3 regions of the Glutamicibacter halophytocola genome follow, and region 3 is predicted to be linked to each of the others. Evidence: riboswitches for the same ligand, from Rfam matches in the RefSeq annotation. Region 3 holds a riboswitch; each other region holds the start of a gene.
The links. A riboswitch is a leader RNA that binds a small molecule or an ion and turns the genes downstream of it on or off. The one in region 3 is predicted to bind S-adenosylmethionine.
Positions count from the first base shown of each region.

Region 1: linked by a shared signal. The riboswitch ahead of AOZ07_RS14470 (OsmC family protein) and the one ahead of AOZ07_RS04895 (bifunctional o-acetylhomoserine/o-acetylserine sulfhydrylase) in region 3 are both predicted to bind S-adenosylmethionine.
Region 2: linked by a shared signal. The riboswitch ahead of AOZ07_RS03445 (hypothetical protein) and the one ahead of AOZ07_RS04895 (bifunctional o-acetylhomoserine/o-acetylserine sulfhydrylase) in region 3 are both predicted to bind S-adenosylmethionine.

Region 1 covers NZ_CP012750.1:3,121,261-3,127,272, forward strand. The annotation lists gene AOZ07_RS14460 (MarR family winged helix-turn-helix transcriptional regulator) at 1-310, shown strand, start outside; gene AOZ07_RS14465 (DEAD/DEAH box helicase) at 323-3,511, opposite strand; SAM riboswitch class IV at 3,677-3,797, shown strand; gene AOZ07_RS14470 (OsmC family protein) at 3,827-4,378, shown strand; gene AOZ07_RS14475 (L-idonate 5-dehydrogenase) at 4,455-5,510, opposite strand; gene AOZ07_RS14480 (SDR family oxidoreductase) at 5,500-6,012, opposite strand, start outside.
Region 2 covers NZ_CP012750.1:718,148-724,159, reverse strand. The annotation lists gene AOZ07_RS03470 (thiamine pyrophosphate-binding protein) at 1-524, opposite strand, end outside; gene speB (agmatinase) at 524-1,510, opposite strand; gene AOZ07_RS03460 (hypothetical protein) at 1,816-2,232, opposite strand; gene AOZ07_RS03455 (helix-turn-helix domain-containing protein) at 2,329-2,892, opposite strand; gene AOZ07_RS03450 (DinB family protein) at 3,068-3,652, shown strand; SAM riboswitch class IV at 3,725-3,837, shown strand; gene AOZ07_RS03445 (hypothetical protein) at 3,851-4,117, shown strand; gene AOZ07_RS03440 (VIT1/CCC1 transporter family protein) at 4,173-5,276, shown strand; gene AOZ07_RS03435 (LOG family protein) at 5,354-6,012, opposite strand, start outside.
Region 3 covers NZ_CP012750.1:1,045,457-1,051,468, reverse strand. The annotation lists gene AOZ07_RS04895 (bifunctional o-acetylhomoserine/o-acetylserine sulfhydrylase) at 1-1,148, opposite strand, end outside; SAM riboswitch class IV at 1,239-1,359, opposite strand; gene AOZ07_RS04890 (VOC family protein) at 1,532-2,176, shown strand; gene AOZ07_RS04885 (GNAT family acetyltransferase) at 2,220-2,639, opposite strand; gene AOZ07_RS04880 (CPBP family intramembrane glutamic endopeptidase) at 2,658-3,413, opposite strand; gene AOZ07_RS04875 (aminoglycoside phosphotransferase family protein) at 3,475-4,320, shown strand; gene tpx (thiol peroxidase) at 4,422-4,919, opposite strand; gene AOZ07_RS04865 (class I SAM-dependent methyltransferase) at 5,017-5,649, shown strand; gene AOZ07_RS04860 (hypothetical protein) at 5,688-6,012, shown strand, end outside.

The DNA of each region.
Region 1 (6,012 bases), 1.8 Mb from region 3:
ACTGGTCATCCGTGATGACGCCCAACAGCAGGGCGTCCTAGCAGAAAAACTCCGCCTGGATAAGGCGACCATTTCCCGTTTGGTTCAGCATCTGGAAGCCCTTGGACTGGTCACCCGAACCCAGGACCCTTCCGATGGCCGGGCGCAGCTGGTCTCCGCGACCCCGCTGGCCCATGAGAAATGGCTGGCTAGCGGCAACACCTTGCGTCAAGAACTGCGTCGGCAGCTCACCGAATGGGAACCGGGCGAGCTGCAGAACTTCGGTGAATTGCTGCACCGATTGAACATCAGCTTCGGCGAACTTGCCTAGACGGCAAGGCAGTTAGCTCATCAGGGCCAAGAAGTCATCTGCATTCAGGGCTGCCTGCTGCCCTGCTTGGGCTTCGTCGCCAAGGACATCATTAAAGAGCTGCGTCTTCTTCGCTTGAAGTGCCAGAACCTTGGATTCGATGGTGTCCTTAGCGACGAGGCGATAAACATAGACCGGCTTCTCCTGGCCGATGCGATGCGCGCGGTCAATAGCCTGGGCCTCGGCAGCCGGATTCCACCAAGGGTCCAACAAGATGCAGTAGTCCGCCGCCGTGAGGTTGATGCCAAAACCGCCTGACTTCAGCGAGATGAAGAAGACCGGGAACTGGCCATCTGTGAACCCCTCAATCAATTCCTTGCGCTTGGCGGCACTTGTCGAACCGTCCAGGTAGCCATGAGCAATGCCCAGCTCTTCGGCTATCTCCTTCGCTTTGGTAAGGAAGCTGGTGAACTGGCTGAAGATCAAGATCTTGTGTCCTTCTGCCACGGCATCGCCAATCATTTCACGCAGCAATTCGAGCTTCGCGCTCGCTCCGTCCCCTTCTCCGACCAGTGACGGGTCCAGGGCCAGCTGACGCAGCAAAGTGAGCGACTGGAGGATTTTGAACCGGTTCGAATCGACGTCGTCAACCAAGCCGAGCACCTCTTGGCGCACGCGCTGGAAACGCCGGTCGTAGGCTTTGCGGTGGTTTGGTTCCAGTTCCACCTCCAAGATTTGCTCCGTCTTGGCAGGAAGTTCGGGAACAACCTGTTCCTTGGTGCGCCGAAGGACAAAGGGGCGCAGCCGGCTCTTGAGCCGTTCAAGCCGTTCCTTGTCCCCGTCGGATATCTGCTTTTGGTAGTTGTCCTTGAAAGCGTTCTGAGCGCCCAACAGCCCAGGGGCTGCCAGCGAAACCAGGGCCCACAGCTCCAGCAGGTTGTTCTCCATCGGAGTGCCTGTGACCACAAATTTGCAGGGGACAGGCAGTTGCCGGGCCTGCTTATATCCCTTGGAGGCATGGTTCTTCAGCTGTTGGGCTTCATCCATGATCATGACCGAGAACCCTGCCGCTTCGAACTCTTCATAGGAGAGCCGGAAGATCGCATAGCTGGTCACGATCAACTGGGCATCGCCCAACTGGTCTGCGACTGTTTGCCCTGCCTTCTTGGCGGTAGAGGTAATCCCCCGCGTCTTCAGATGGGGAGTGAACCGGTGTGCTTCATTGATCCAGTTGCCTACGACCGAGGTAGGTGCCAGAACCAGGAATTTTTGGCCCGGGTTCTCGATGCGTGCCTGTTCGAGGCACGCCAGCAATTGGACGGTTTTACCCAGGCCCATGTCATCTGCCAGAACCCCTCCCAGCGAGTGGGTTCGCAGGAAGTTAAGCCACGCGAGCCCCTGTTCCTGGTAAGGGCGCAAGTTGGCCTTGAAACTCTCGGGCAGTTCCACGGGATTAAGCTCTTCGCCGCTGGTGAGCTCATTCATGTTCTGCAGCCACTGGTTATGCTGGGCTTCGATAATGCCCAGATCCAGCAGTTCCTTCCACCAGTCGATGCTCAGTTTGTGGACCCGAATTGTATTGCCTTCGACCTTGCCTAATTCACCGGCCTCGTCGATCAGCTGACGCAGCTGGGCGAAGTCTTCTCCGCCGATGGGAATGACGGTCAGGTCCTCAAGAACCAGATAATCCAAGTGCAGCGTGAGCGCAGCTAGCAGTAGCGCAAATGGCACCTTGATGTCATCGATGGTGACCTCGACTGTCAGATCAAACCAGTCTCCAGTGCTTTCACCAGCATCGATGGCTACCGTCGCAGGAGAGTCGATAATCCGATACTTGGGAAGCTGGTTCTGGGCTTCAATCAAGATATCGGGATGTTCTTCCAGTAACGGCAAGGTGTAGACCAAGAAGTCGATGGACTCATCCATCGTCAGCTCTCGATCTTCGTAGATCCCGTTCGATTTCACCTGTCCCAAGGCAGAGTCGTCGCCCAATTTGTCATTGATCGAAGCGATGATTTCCTTTTCAACACTTCGCTGGCGTTGGGCCTTGGCTGCGTACTTCCATGAATAATGCAGGCTGACGCTGTCGACAGTGCTTGAAACGCGCAGTCGCAGCACTGGTCGTGGAGGGTCGGGGATGGCGTAGGAAACATCCGCGCTCTTCAATGGCGCCAGCTGGCGCACCCTGTCCAGATGGGTTTGCTCAAACCGGCCTACTTCAGAAGACGGAATGAACTGGACACCGGAGGCAATAAACGTGGCGAGCTCTGCTGATACCGGATCAGCAAATTCTGCCAGGCCCCAGGTCTTGGATTTGGCCAACGGCTGGGAGGAAAAAGCCACAAAAGCAGGGGGATTTCCTACGGGCAACAGGTGCGTGTGTTCAGGTTCAGGACCATGAAGCACGCCTTCGACGGTCAGGCCGTTTTCCCCTTGACGGAAATCCACGTATGCATGGGCCAGTTTTTCACTGAAGTTCACCGGCGGCTTGGACGCAGAACCGCCATTAATAATGGCAACGCCTGCATCCTTGAGATCCTTGAAAGCGGCCAAGAGATCCTTGCCAGGAAGTTCCATCAAGGAAATCCAGTCTGTGGTTTCCCAGAAATGACCGTACTTCACCTTTTCGGCATGTTCCCGCAGGCGGTTCAATTCCACGACTGCGCGGCGTTGCGCCCTGGAAAAGTGCTCGTCAAAGGCGACCGATTTCCAGCTAATGCCGGTCTGCACCCACGGGCTCTTGGTTCCTTGCTTTGCCGGCCTCGCTTGGAGAGTGAGGACATCTTCTCCTCCGTACCGTGGCTCTGTGACGACCTTCAAAATCAGGCCCAGCGGCTCTTCGACAATGTCGGTTTCTACTTCAACGACGGGCAACAACCGATTCAGGTTTCGTTCCCATTGGGGAACCGCATTGCGTTGCCAGCCATAAGGGTCGGCTGCCTGATCCGAGACGTAGAGCGGGTCTTCGGCGTCGCTGACTATCTCCAGCAGCAGTGCTGCGACTTCCGGGCAGGAGTACTCAGATGGATGTTCGGTGCAGAAAGAGTGGAATTCTATGCCCTCGTTGCCGATCCGAAACCCGACCATGACCTCGCTGTTGCGAACCAGCGCAGTGACTCGGGCGTTCCCCCGTTCACGATGGCGTTCAACATCCTGGACTTTTCCGGATTCGAAGAAGAATTGCCCGATGCGAAGTTCTTCCTCGGACACTAATGAGTTCACTGAGGAAAGAGTCAGCTGGAATTCCATCATCGCCATCCATGGGTAGTGCGTTGGAGCGGATTGCTACCCACCATCCTATCGACGCTAAGGGACAGGACCGCCATGACGAAACGTTAAGTGGATACTTTACCGATCCGCTTGCCACAAGATACAAAGGAACCACTGAATCACGAGTTCCACTCATCACAGCCCTGGCTGAGTGGACGGCAACCCTTTAGGCCATTGTGCGGGGTGCCCCAGGTGACGATTCGACGCTTCTTGAAATCCAGGATCGTAAACGATGGCGCCCCTGCGCCAGAAAGGGGATGAATCCCCATGCCTCACGCAACAGCCAAGCTATCCGTGGCCGAAGACCGCTCTCAACGCCTGCAAGAAGCCGGTGCCGGTTGGGGCGAACGGATCTCCTCCGCTCCACACAGTGCCCAGTTGACCTTCACTGTCCAGGGCGAGGGTTTTGCTTCGGTCGCCAGCAATATTCGCGCCGGCAAGCACACCTTCACCGTCGATGAACCAGCAGCGCTCGGCGGTAACGACATCGCCGCCAGTCCCGTTGAATACGCATTGGCAGCCTTGGTCTCATGCCAGGTCGTGGTCTATCGGCTCTACGCCGAGAGCCTGGGCATCCAGGTTGATGATGTGCAGATTACCGCTGATGGGCAGCTCGATGTTCGCGGACTATTCGGCATCGACGCGTCGGTGCGTCCCGGTTTCTCTTCAGTGGATTTGAAAGTCCAGATAGCTGGTCCAGAATCCGTCGAGCGCTACGAGGAATTGCGCCAAGCAGTTGATGCCCACTGCCCAGTCCTCGATCTGTTCGCCAACCCGGTGCCAGTGGCCACCTCGCTGCATCTTGCCGAGGCCAACTAGCACCTGCTTAATAGCAAAGACGCGGTGGCGGCCCTTGTTATCAGAGGCCACCACCGCGTCGTTGCACTGGGAGGGATTACTGCTCCAGGAAGTTCAGCAAGACCTTGCCAGACTTCGAGGAATCCTTGGCTGTTTCAAAAGCTTCAAGGCCATCGGATACCGGGAACTCGTGGGTGACGGCCGCGCCGATGTGCAGGGAACCGTCGGCCAGCGCATCGATCACCTGGTCGATTTCGTCGTTGAAGCGGAAAGAGCCGACAAGTTCCAGCTCGCGGGTGATGGCCAGCGAAATCAGGGCAGGTTGCTCGCCGGAGGGCAGCAGGCCGACCATGACGACGCGTCCGCCACGCACCGCGCCGCGAATGGCAGAGGCCAGGCCGCGGTAATTGCCGCTGGCCTCGATCACCACATCGGCGTTGACCTTGGCGATTGCTTCCTGGTCATCGGCGCGCAGGGTTGCGGTGGCACCGAGTTCTTTGGCAATGCCCAACGGCGTCTCGTGCATGTCCACCGCGATGATTTCGCTGGCACCGGCGCGCTTGAGCACCGCCACGGCCAGCGCTCCGATCGGGCCAGCGCCAATGACCAGAGCTTTTTTGCCGGAGACGGTGCCGGCACGCGAGACCGCATGCCAAGCCACGGCGGCTGGCTCGGCCAGCGCAGCGTCACGCAGCGAGAGGCCAGCGGGCAGTTCGCGCAGCATGCGTGCAGGCAGATTCACCTCGCGGGCAAAAGCGCCCTCGGTATGCGGGTAGCGGGCAGCCGAGCCCAAATAAGTGCATCCGGGTGAAAGGTTCGGGCGGTCAGAAGGATAGGGTTCCCCGGTGTCTCCCGGTGTTGCCGGGTGCACCGCGACTTTGCTTCCCGCGCCCGGGCCGCTGCCATCAGCGGCCGCCTGGATAACGGTGCCGACGATCTCATGCCCGAGAACCATCGGGGCCTTGAGGATGGACTCCCCGGCCGCTCCGTGGCTCCAATAGTGCAGGTCCGAACCGCAAATGCCGCCATAGGCGATGGCGATTCGTGCTTCATCCGCAGCGGGTGCGGGCAGGTCGATCTGCTCGATCCGCAGGTCGCCAGCGGCATGGGCGACGACGCCCAGGGTCTTGTTGGAAAGGGTGCTAGACGACAACGCTCATGCCTCCGTCGATGAAAATGGTTTGCCCGTTGACGTAGTTGGATCCGTCCGATGCCAGCCATACCGCTGGACCGGCCAAGTCCTCGACTGAGCCCCAGCGGGCAGCCGGGGTACGGCCCAGGATCCAGGAATTGAACTTCTCGTCGTCCACCAGGTTCTGGGTCATTTCGGTGTGGATGTATCCCGGTGCAATGCCGTTGATCTGCAGGCCCGCGCCAGCCCATTCGGCGGTCATCGCGCGGGTGAGGTTGCGCAGGCCGCCCTTGGCCGCGGTGTAGGCGGAGATGGTGGGGCGGGCGAGGTCGGTTTGCACCGAGCAGATGTTGATGATCTTGCCTTCGCCGCGTTCCACCATGCCGCGGGCGGCTTCTCGGCCTACCAGGAATGCGCTGGTGAGGTTGGTATCAATCACACGCTGCCAGTCGGCCACGTCGAGGTCCAGCATCGGCACGCGGTGCTGGATGCCGGCGTTGTTCACCAGAATACGGATGGCGCC
Region 2 (6,012 bases), 330 kb from region 3:
TGGGCCAAGAGCACATCCTGCGGGACTTCCACCCAGACCGGGCCCATGGGCACGGTGATGGCGCGTGCCCAGGCATCCTGAATGGCCGAGGGAATGCCCGAGGCATGGTGCACGGTCTGCTGGAACTTGGTGACGTTGGCGGCCGAGGCCTTCTGGTCATCGAGCTGGTGCAGCATGCCCTTGCGGCGCGCACCCAGGCCGTCGAGCGGAATCTGGCTGGCGATGACGACCATGGGCACGCCGGTGGCGTAGGCTTCCTGCAGCCCGGCCAGCGAGGTCAGCGCCCCGGGACCGGTGGACAGGAAGAGCACGCCCACCTCTCCGGTGGCGCGGGAGTAGCCGTCGGCCGCGAAGGCGGAGTTGTTTTCCACGCGCGAGGAGACAAACTCCAAGGTGGAACGTGAGAGCGCGTCGAACAGCCCCAAGGCGTGCTGTCCGGGAATGCCGAACACGGTTTTGGCGCCCAGCGCGGTGAGGGTCTCAATGACCAGGTCGCCGCCGTTGCGTTGAGGCTGTTCGCTCATTACTTGTTCAGCCCCTGGTTAGCCCGGAAGTCGCTGATCAAGCTGATCAGGTCGTAGGTGACATGGCTGGCAGCCACGCCGGTCAGCTCCGCGTGGTCATAGGCCGGAGCGACCTCGACGATGTCGGCGCCCACGATGTTCAGCCCGCGCAGGCCGCGCAGGATCTCAAGCAGTTCGCGGCTGGTGATGCCGCCGGCCTCGGGGGTGCCGGTGCCCGGGGCGTGGGCCGGATCCAGCACGTCGATGTCCACCGAGATGTACAGCGGGCGGTTGCCGATGCGCATCCGCAGCTTGTCCACGATTTCACGCACGCCCTGGTAGTAGACATCCGAGCTGGTCACGATGCCGAAGCCGAAGCGCTTGTCGTCTTCCAGGTCCTTCTTGCCGTACAGCGGGCCGCGGGTTCCCACATGGCAGATGGCCTCGGTGTCCAGGATGCCTTCTTCCACCGCGCGGCGGAAGGGGGTGCCGTGGGTGTATTCGGCGCCGAAGTAGGTGTCCCAGGTGTCCAGGTGGGCGTCGAAGTGCAGCATGGCGACCGGGGCGCCAGCGCGCTGGGATGCCGCGCGCAGCAGTGGCAGCGCAATGGTGTGGTCGCCGCCGATGGTGACCAGGCTCGAACCGTCCGCGGTCAGCTCCAGCGCCTCGTGCTCGATGGTCTCGATGGCTTCGTTGATGTTGAACGGGTTCACCGCGAGGTCGCCTGCGTCCACCACCTGGCTCTGCGCAAACGGCGAGGTGTCGGTGGCAGGGTTGTACGGGCGGATCAGGCGCGAGGATTCGCGCACGTGGTTGGCGCCGAAGCGCGCCCCGGGCCGGTAGGAGACACCGGTGTCAAAAGGCACGCCGATGATCTTGATATCCGCGTTCTGGACCTGGTCCAGGCGGGGCAGCCGGGCATAGGTTCCGGCCCCCGCATAGCGCGGGATGACCGCTGCGTTGATCGGACCCAGATGGCCGTTTTCCTCAATGCGGACTTCTTTCATGTTCTTGCCCTCCCGGCGTTTCACGGCTTTCACCGTAGTTGCCCAATATGAAACTTCAGTTTCCTATTATGCTATTTTGTTGGCGCGGTCACGTCAAGGCTTAAGCCATGGATCCGGGAGCTGGGGCGCGCAAAAGGGCAGAATGCCGCCGCCAGGGCATGCGGGGGCAGGGTTCAGCGCTGCGGCAATTGGCACGCGGTCCTATCCGGGGAGGAGCAGCGTGAGTGATGGCCCGGGGGCCGGTGCAAGAAAGGAGCTGGATCGCTGGGCCAGTTGGCTGGCGCAGCGGCATGATCGCCGGAAGACTAGGCGCCGCGGAAGTTCTTCGTGCTGGCATTAACCAGCGAACGATCGATTTCATGGATCGCCACGCAGAACCCGGCGGAGAGGATCAGGGACTTGAGCATGAGCTCGGAGAGGTCATCGGCTACGTAGACCAGTTGCAGGGGCCCGACCAGGATCATGAGAATGATCGCCCAGAAGGCATATAGCCACGAAACGCGGGCCTGCGCCATTTGCGGGAAGCGGGCCCTGCGCCGAATGGTCCGCAGGCCGAGCACCACAATCACCACCGCGATAATAACCGCCCCGATGAAAAAGAAATTGCGCTGCGTGCGGATCCACGTCAGGGTCGTGCCGGCAAGAAGTCCGACAAGCACCGAAGCCCACCAGCTGATGCAGCGAAGCTGATCCCGTGCGCCAGTATCCTCGCTAGTCCTCACGCCACTCCCATCGATCACCGCACTGTGTGCGCACGCCGAGCACACCTTTTTAGAATACGCGCTCCACAGCACCGCAACGAAAAGGAGCGCTTGAAGCTAGAGGATCAAGGTCCAGGTCACCAGGGCTGCCTCATCGGACTCGTTTTCCCAGCTGTGCGGCTCGCGCCCGGGAAAGGTCATGGTGTCCCCGGCCTGGAGCTCAACACGCTGCTCGGGCAGCACGAGGGTGAATTTCCCGGCGATCACATGGAGCACTTCCAACTCGCAGTCCACCGAATACAGCTCGGCTTCGCCGGAGCCCTTGGGAGCGATTTCGGCTCGGATCATCTGCACGCGCTTCTCGCTGCGCGGCGTCACCAGCTGCTCGGTGATCCCCTCCCCGCCCAGCGACACCCGCGGCGCTTCTTCCAGCCGCACCAGCATGGTTTCGGGCACTTCAAATAGCGTGCCCACCTCGATGCCGAGCACCTCGCACAATTTCAGCAGCGTGGAGACCGAGGGGCTGGTGAGATCTCGCTCAACACGCGAGAGGAAGCCCTTGGTCAGCCCAGACAGCTCAGCGACCTGGTCGATGGTCATTCGCTGCCGCTGGCGCACCCCGCGCAACCGCGAACCGATATTGATCGCGGCACCGCTTGATTCCACGGGCAGGGTCTTCATGCTTTCGCTCCATCACTTCGCTTGTTGCGGCACGCCAGCAGCCAAAGGGGCGCTCCGAAAAGGCTGCGGCGGCAAGTTTACCAATAGTAAACAGAGCATAGCGCGAGTCCTGCAAATATGCCGTGTCCCACACGTTCCGCGCTCCAGATCCCCACACGCTGGCTAGACTCTGATCATGGATCACAGCAAGGAACTGCTCCAGGAATATCTCTCCGACGCGCGCGACGCAGTCATCTACAAGGCCCAGGGGCTGAGCGCACAGCTGGCACGCAAACCGCTGACGCCCACCGGAACGCACATCCTCGGCGTCGTCCACCACCTGGCCATCACCGAGTACGGGTATTTTGCCCAATGCCTCGGCCGCACAGTGGATGACCCCTATATCCAAGAGCTTCTGGATGCCGATGACCCGCAGGCCGACTTCCTGCCGCCGGCCCGCTTCAGCGCCAGCGGGATTATCGAGCTGTACCGGGAGTCAACCGCCTTCTCGGATGCTGGCATCAGGGCTTTGCCGCTCAGCGCTCCCGTCGAAGTGCCCTGGTGGATCCGCCGCCGGCACACCACGCTGGAACATCTCATGGTGCACATGATCGCGGAAACCTCCCGGCACGCCGGCCACCTCGACATCGTGCGCGAACAGCTTGATGGCTTCACCGGCTTGCGCCCCGAAGCGCCCAACCTCCCGGACTATTCCGCAGCGCAATGGGCCCAGCAGTTCGAATCGATCAACCGCCTCGCCATCGGTGATGACCACCAGTAGCCAGGAGCCCAGGTCATATTACGGAACAGGCCTTCATCGCGGACAGCGCAGGCGGTAGCATCACAAGTGTTGCTTCACGAGACACGGCGCCAAGCTCCGACTGGCCGTGCACCAACCCCAGATTCATGGGTGGTTCGGATGAAGAAGCGGTCCGTTCACACACTGTGCTCGGGCAAGAACACAGCGAGAGCGCATCACATGGCCTATTCCGTCCTGCCCATCGTCGACCGCCGAACCGGCCAAGTGCAATTCAAGGTCCACGGACTCTGGCATATCTGCTACGTCGGCGATCCAATTCTGCTCGAACAGCTCCTGGCCCGCTGCGCACGCCGCCCGGTCTTCGATCCGGAAACTTCCCAGCTGCTCCTGGGCGTTGCCGCCGCAGGGGAACCGCAGGGGCGCAACGCCGCTTTTAGCCTTGCCAAATTCCCAACGCCCCATCCCCTTACTAAAATCGGTAGCTGACCCGTTCACCGAGTTTCGACAAGAAATTCGACCTGCCAAGAGAGCTGTTTTCGTGATGTCGAACCAGTCAGCAACCGAACCTACCCGTGCCCAAGTCCAGCGCTGGCGAAAATACCTGGCCGATGAAGTCGCCGAAGGCGCCATCTACCGCACCCTGGCCCAGAAGAAATCCGGGCAGGAAAGGCAGATCCTGCTGGGACTCGCCGAAGCCGAAGCGCGGCATGAGGCGCACTGGCGGGCCAAGCTGGGCGAACACGCCAAGCCGGTCCGCCCATCATTGCGCCGCACGATCTTGCGCTTCTTGGCCCGCAATTTCGGCTCGGTCTTCGTGCTGGCCATGGCACAGCGCTCCGAGAGCAATTCGCCGTACCGCGACGACAAGGACGCGACCGCGCAAATGGCCGCCGACGAACAGGTGCATGAAGAAGTAGTCCGCGCACTGGCCACCGCCGGCCGGGCTCAGCTCTCGGGCAACTTCCGCGCCGCGGTTTTTGGCGCGAATGACGGCCTGGTCTCCAACCTCGCCCTGATCATGGGCATCGGCGCCACCGGGGTATCCTCCACCTTCGTGCTCTTTTCCGGCATCGCCGGGCTCTTGGCCGGAGCGCTATCCATGGCGGCCGGCGAATTCGTCTCCGTGCGGTCCCAGCGCGAGCTTCTCACCGCTTCACGGCCCACCCAGGTGACGCTGACGGCAGCACCCAACCTCGATTTGGCGTCCAACGAGCTGGTGCTGATCTACAAGGCCCGCGGCATGAGCGATGAAGATGCCGAACACCGCGCCGCAGAACGCATGGGGCTTTTCACCTGTGATTGCAACCCCGCCTTCTCGCTGAACCCCGAGGAACGCGCAGAGGAATTGGAAAACGAACACGAAGAGCTCGGCTCGGCCACCGGCGCGGCAGCCACTTCCTTCTGCCTCTTCGCTTCCGGCGCCATCATCCCGATCCTGCCCTATATCTTCGGTCTCGGCGGCTTGGCGGCCGTGGCCATCTCCGTGATCCTGGTGGGGATCGCCTTGATGATCACCGGAGCCATCGTCGGCCTGCTCTCCGGAGCCTCGCCGCTCAAGCGCGGCCTGCGCCAGCTGGCCATTGGATGGGGCGCCGCAGCGGTCACCTACTGCCTGGGCCTGCTCTTCGACGTGCAGGTGGCATGACCGGCTGTTGGCTCGGCTTCAATCGCCCATGACCCCGCGGCATCATCTGATGCCGCGGGGTCATTTGCTTGGGGGCGCTACCAGCGTGTGCGCCGGCGCAGCGTGCTCATGGAGCTGATGAACTCCATCGCCTCGGCCGCGGTGTCCACCAGGGCAATCTTTTCTCCCATCACCCGATCGGCGGCTAGCGCCTGGAGCAGCGGCCACACCGGCAGGGTCCTGGTCCAGTATTCACGGCCGAACAGGACCATGGGAACCACCCGGGCGCCGGTGGCATAGTAGTTTTCGCAGGCATCCTGGAAGATCTCCTGAACCGTGCCGGCGGATCCGGGCAAGACAATCAGCCCGCCATTGGACTGCTCCAGGAGAATTGCCTCGCGGATGGAGTTGGCGAAGAACTTTGCGATCTTCGTGGCAAAAAGATTTGGCGGTTCGTGGCCGTAAAACCATGTAGGCACCCCCAATGACTGCTGCGAGCTGGGGAAACGATCCTTGACGGCGAGCGCGGTCCTGGCCCATCCGGTGCGCTGGTGAATGGCGTCGGGCTGTTCGGCGAGCATTTCCAGGGCAAGGTTGAGATCCTTTTGCTGGTAGCCTGCCAGCCATGCCCCGGCATTGGCAGCTTCCATGGCTCCCGGTCCCCCGCCAGTGGCCACGCCATAGCCGGCCCGGGTAATCAATTGGCCCAGTTCCACTGTTTGCGCGTACTCGCGTGAACCGCGGCGCATCGCATGGC
Region 3 (6,012 bases):
CGGACATCGCCGATGTTGGCCACGTGGGAGTGCAGCTCAAGCGCGTCCACAAACGCCTGGCCGGCCGCCGCGCCGCCAGCCAGTTCGAAGGCGATGATCGAGCCGGCACCGTGATCGCTGTACTTCTTGGCGCGCTCGAACCATGGCGAGGAGGCCAGGCCGGCATAGGCGACCTTCTGCACCTCGGCGCGGGCCTCGAGCCAGCTGGCGGCCTCGCGCGCATTTTCGCCATGGCGCTCGATGCGCAGGGACAGGGTTTCCAGCCCCTGGGCGATCAGGAAGGCGTTGAATGGGGAGACCGAGGCGCCCAGGTCGCGCAGCAGCTGCACGCGCGCCTTGAGGATGTAGGCCAAGTTGGCACCGAGAATGCCGTTCACGCCCAGATCGCGGGCGAATACCAGGGAATTGTAGGACTCGTCCGGGGTGTTGAAGCCCGGGAAGCGCTCCGGGTCCTGGGCGAAGTCGAAGTTGCCCGAGTCCACGATCACCCCGGCGATCGCATTGCCGTGCCCGCCCAGGAACTTGGTGGCCGAGTGGATGACGATGTCGGCGCCGAATTCGATCGGGCGAATCAGGTACGGGGTGGCCAGGGTGTTGTCCACCAGCAGCGGCACGCCATTTTCGTGGGCGATCTTGGCGACTTCCTCGATATCCAGCACGTCCTGGCGCGGGTTGGAAATGGTTTCGCCGAAGAAGGCCTTGGTGTTCGGGCGGACCGCGTCGCGCCAGTCCTGCAGGTTATCCGGGTCGGCCACGAAGGTGACCTCGATGCCCAGGCGCTTGAGCGTGTGCTTGAGCAGGTTCTGGGTTCCGCCGTAGAGGCTGGGGCTGGCCACCAGGTGGTCGCCGGCCTCGGCCAGGTTCAGGATCGCGAAGGTGGTGGCTGCCTGGCCCGAGGAGAGCAGCAGGGCACCTACGCCGCCTTCCAGATCGGCGATCCGGGTTTCCACCGCGTCGGTGGTCGGGTTGCCGATGCGGGTGTAGATCGGTTCCAGCTCCTGCAGCGCGAAGCGCGCGGCAGCGCTCTGCGCGGTCGGGAAGACAAAGGAAGTGGTCTGGAAGATCGGCAAGGCCCGCGCTCCGGTGGCGGGATCCGGGGTCTGCCCGGAGTGGATCTGACGGGTTTCAAATGACCAGTTGCTGCTCATGGTTTCCTCCAAAATAGTTCATGCGACTTTGGGGGTAGACCACTGAGAAGACACCGAGAGGAAAGACCTCGCCACGAAGCCTTCCAGGGTTACCCGCGCTTGTCCCCAGCTGCCTTGTGCACCTGGGGGCCAGGTCTTCACCCGGGGCACCCCACCGCGGTTGGAGGGTTGCCGCCCAGTAAGCCGGGGCTTGTTACTGGGACTCATGACCTGTTTCCAGTGTGCCCGAAAACCGAAGATTTTTGCAATGCGGGCACTGCAAAATGGTCTCAATCGGTCATATTTCACATCCATGGCGCTTTTGCCGCAGGGAATTCGATTCCGCCAAAAATCTTAGGGTCGCCTAAGTAGAGACTGCGGTCACATGTTGTCATGATGGGCACATGATGAGGCTAGATCACGTTAGTTATGCCTGTGGCCCGGATGGGCTGCTGCCAACCGCGCAAAGAATCTCCGAGTCGCTCGGCCTGGAATTCGTCAAGGGAGGCGTGCATTCCAGGTTCGGGACACGCAATGTCATCTTCCCGCTCAAGCATGGCCAGTACCTCGAAGTGGTCGAGGTGCTCAACCACCCGGCCAGCGACAAGGCCCCCTTCGGCCAGGCGGTGCGGGCCCGTTCGGAGCTCGGCGGCGGCTGGATGGGCTGGTGCGTTTCGGTGGACGATCTATCCAGCGCCGAAGACCGCCTGGGCCGCAAGTCGGTTCCGGGCAACCGCAAATTCCCCGACGGCCGAGAGCTGACCTGGCAGCAGATCGGCATCAAGGGCCTGATCGCCGACCCGCAGTGCCCCTACCTGATCTCCTGGGACGAGGAAGCCAAGGACCTGCATCCTTCCAAGGCCCTGGAGCCCACCGGGGAGATCAGCGGGATCTCGATCGCCGGGTCGCGCGATCGGGTCCTGGAATGGCTGGGCCAGCCCCAGAACGTGCACCTCGGCGCGGTGACCATGGACTACCAGGCGCCCAATGGCACCCCGGGCATCTTGTCGGTGACCTTTGAAACGCAGAACGGTCCTGTGGTGTTGTAGTACGTCGGCAGGCGGGGACAATGGCGTCCCCGCCTGCCATTTTTTATGCGCTGGCATCAAGGCGCTTGCCCAGGACCAGGACGTGCTGGTCTTCAAATCCCAGCCGCTCGTAAAAGCCGCGCACCGCGGCATTTTCCTCGCGCACCATCAGCTGCACCTTGGGCACGCCGCACTGCGTGAGCCAATCACTGGCGGCCTGGACCATCTGGGCGCCCAGTCCGCTGCCCTGCCGCCGCGGGTCCACTGCCACATAATAGAGCCAGCCGCGGTGCCCATCATGTCCGACCATCGCGGTGGCGATCACCTGTGAACCCTCGCTCGCCGCCAGCACCGTCGAGGTAGAGGTTTCCAAGGCTCGAAGGGTATCGGCGCAGGGGTCGTTCCACGGCCGGGTCAGCTCGGTGGCGTCCCAGAGCGCAACGGCTTCGGGAATCTGCTGCGCAGCCAGCACTGAAATCTTCATTCCTGCAGTGTATCCGCGCTAGGCGCCGATCCCGATCGCCGGGCCGATCAGGGCATATCCGACAAAGCCGATGGCGTCGAGCATAAAGTGCGCGATCACCAGCGGCATCACCCGCCCGTACTTGTGGTAGACCCAGCCGAAGACCACGCCCATGAGCATATTGCCGATCATCGGCCCCGCGCCCTGGTACAGGTGGTAGCTGCCGCGGATCACCGCCGAGGCAATGATCGTGGTCCACAACCCCAGGTTCAGCTTCTTCGCATAGCTGAACAGGAAGCCGAGCATCAGCACTTCTTCAAGCACCGCATGGCGCACCGCGGAGAGCAGCAGCACCGGCACACTCCACCAGTAGTCCCCCAGGTTGGCCGCGGAAATCGCGGTGGTGATGCCCAGCCCCCGGCCTGCCGCGTAGACGCCCAGGGTGCCAAGCCCCATGGCCAGAAACAGCCCGGCGCCGAACAAGGCGTCCTTGCCCGGGGCGCGCAGGTCAAAACCGATCTCCCGCACTCCCCGCCCGGTGCTGCGTTTCATCAGGTACAGGGCCAGCAGCACCGGAACCAGCGCAAAGACGATGTCCAGCAGCTGATAGGAGAAGTCGAAAAATTCGCGGGTGCTCAACGGGTTGTTCAGCGAGGTCGTCTGCTCGCGCAGCGGCGCCCTGGTGGCCTTGTCGGCAAAACTCAGGATCGAATAGATCGCGCTTTGCCCCAGGGACAGGGCCAGCACCAGGGCGATCTCGAATTTCAGGATCTTGGCATTCACGTTCTCGATCATAGGCTGATCAGGCTGTGCGCGGGCTGAGGTAGCCTGAAGACAGCGAATTAAAGGAGCATCAGTGAGCCGTCCTGCCACCATGGAAGAACTGTCCATTGCCCGCCAGCTATGTCCCGAGCTGTCCTGGGAAAATGCCGGAGTCAACGAGGGCGGGCAGTTCCACAAGGTGGTGATCGCCAACCCGCATTCGGTGATCCGCATGGCACGCACCGAAGAAGCCACCGGGCAGATGCCGCGCTCGGTGAAGCTGCTGCAGCGGCTCGAAGGCCAGCTGGATTACCGGATTCCGGTGGCCACTTCCCGGATCCTGCAGGTCGGCGGCCTGGGCTCGGTGGCGATGTCCTTCATCCCGGGCAGTGCCCATGAGCCGCATTACGGGGATCCGAAGGTCTTGGGGAAGCTGGTCAACGATTTGGCGGCCATTAGCCTGGAACCGATCAGCGAATACCTGGCGGCGCCCTTTGCCTTCCGCGGCCCGTGGACCGATGAACGCCAGCAGCGGTGTTTCGACGCCTTGCCCGATCCACTGCGTGGCGCGGCTACAACCCTGTGGGCCCAGCTTGATTCGCTGGCCCAGGTGCCGCCGGGGCTGGTCCACGGCGATCTGGCCGGGCACAATATGCACTGGGTTGCCCAGGAGCTGGTCGGCATCCTGGACTGGGATCTGGCTGCCGCCTGGGATCCGGCGCTGAACACCGCCTACCTGAGCCTGTGGCATGGCCTGGAGATGGCCGATCTGATCGCGCCGACTCCCGACGAAGCCCATCGGGCGAAGATCTGGCTTGGGCTGATGAGCCTGGAGCGGCTCTCCGATACCCTGTCGCGCACCGACAATCCCAGAATCGACAAGCTCATGCGCAAGATCGGGCCGCGGATTTTGAACGCCGCGCAGGCTGCCGGGAACTGATGCCCGATCATTGGCACCCCTCCCTCGGGGACAGCAAAGGCCCATCCAAGCTCGATGCTCGGATGGGCCTTGGCAAGCATCACCAGTGATGCAAAAGGCGATTAGCCCAGGGCTGCGATAGCTGCATCGTAGTCTGGCTCGGTGGTGATTTCCGGAACGACCTGGGTGTAGGCCACCTTTCCGGTCTCATCCAGGACGATTACCGAACGGGCCAGCAGGCCAGCGAGCGGGCCGTCGATCTGGGTGACGCCGTAGTCCGAACCGAAGTCCGAACGGAAGACCGAAGCGGCGGTGACGTTCTCGATGTCCTCGGCACCGCAGAAGCGGCCCAGCGCGAATGGCAGGTCAGCGGATACGCACACAACGGTGGTGTTCTCCAGGCCGGCAGCCAGTTCGTTGAAGCGGCGAACGCTGGCAGCGCATACGCCGGTATCAACCGATGGGAAGATGTTCAGGACAACGCGGCGGCCAGCCAGCGACTCGCTGGTGACATCAGCAAGGCCGGTGTCGGTGAGGGTGAATGATGGTGCCTGCGAGCCTACGGCTGGCAGTTCACCAATGGTCTGTACGGGAGTTCCCTTAAAAGCAGTATTAGCCATGGTTCTTGTTTATCACGAATGCCTATTTGACTGCCAGATTTTCCGTGAACCGGCATGAACAAGTCGAAGGCTGGCAGCTCATGGAATACTTGCGACCATGAGTTTGAGCAAGGACTACGATTCCTATGCAGCGAAGATGCGCAACATGACCCTAACGGGGACGGATCTTGAGACTGCAGCACGTTTTGTAGATATGTTGTGTCCACGTGGCTCAAGAATCCTGGACATCGGTTGCGGCATCGGCAATACGGTCAACGCCCTACGCCAAAGAGGTCACCAAGCATTCGGAATTGATCCGACACCACAGGTTCTCAAGGTGGCTGGTGAACTCTTTAACGATGCATGGTTTACCCAACTGGCCGTTGATGAACTGCAAGCCGAGGTCAGGCATGCACACGGCCTACCGATCAGTTTTGACGCCATTGTGCTCGCCGGTAACGTACCCGCATTCTTGTCCACCAAAGAGTTTCGCAAGCTGTCCGCCATTGCTCAAGAGCTGCTCAACGACACTGGAGTTATGGTCATCGGATCCACCGCACGGGCACGAGGTGGAACAGTCGATCAAGACGACCTGTTCGCTGATTCACGATTGCAACTCGTTGGTCGGTTCTCCGATTGGCATCTTTCGCCATTTGATTCGACAGCCGAATGGTCCGTCAGTATCTATGCCCAAGATCAGAAGCGAACCGGTTTCAAGGCACCGGATGGAATCTTCGTCTTGCCTGCCTGACCGAGCTACTTGTCATTAGGATCGATACCATTGATGATGTGCGTTTGATAGACAAGTGGTTCGATGACAGTGACTGGCCACGAAATCCCGAGTTGGATACTTTTCGAGACGCGGTCTGGGAACTGAAGCAAGATGGCCAGCTCCGAGGATGGTTGACGACTTCAGTAAGTATTATGCGCTCATTCCCCATTTTCTGGGAGAAGCAAGAACAGATGTGGTGGCAAACGCACTGGATAGATGGCCAGCACGATTTCGTTGAAGAAGACTACGGCCCAGGCTGGTACACAGCCAATGAACTACGCGATGGCTACGTATTGGTGATCGATCCAAAAACGCAAGTCGAAGCAAGTTTTGAAGCAAATC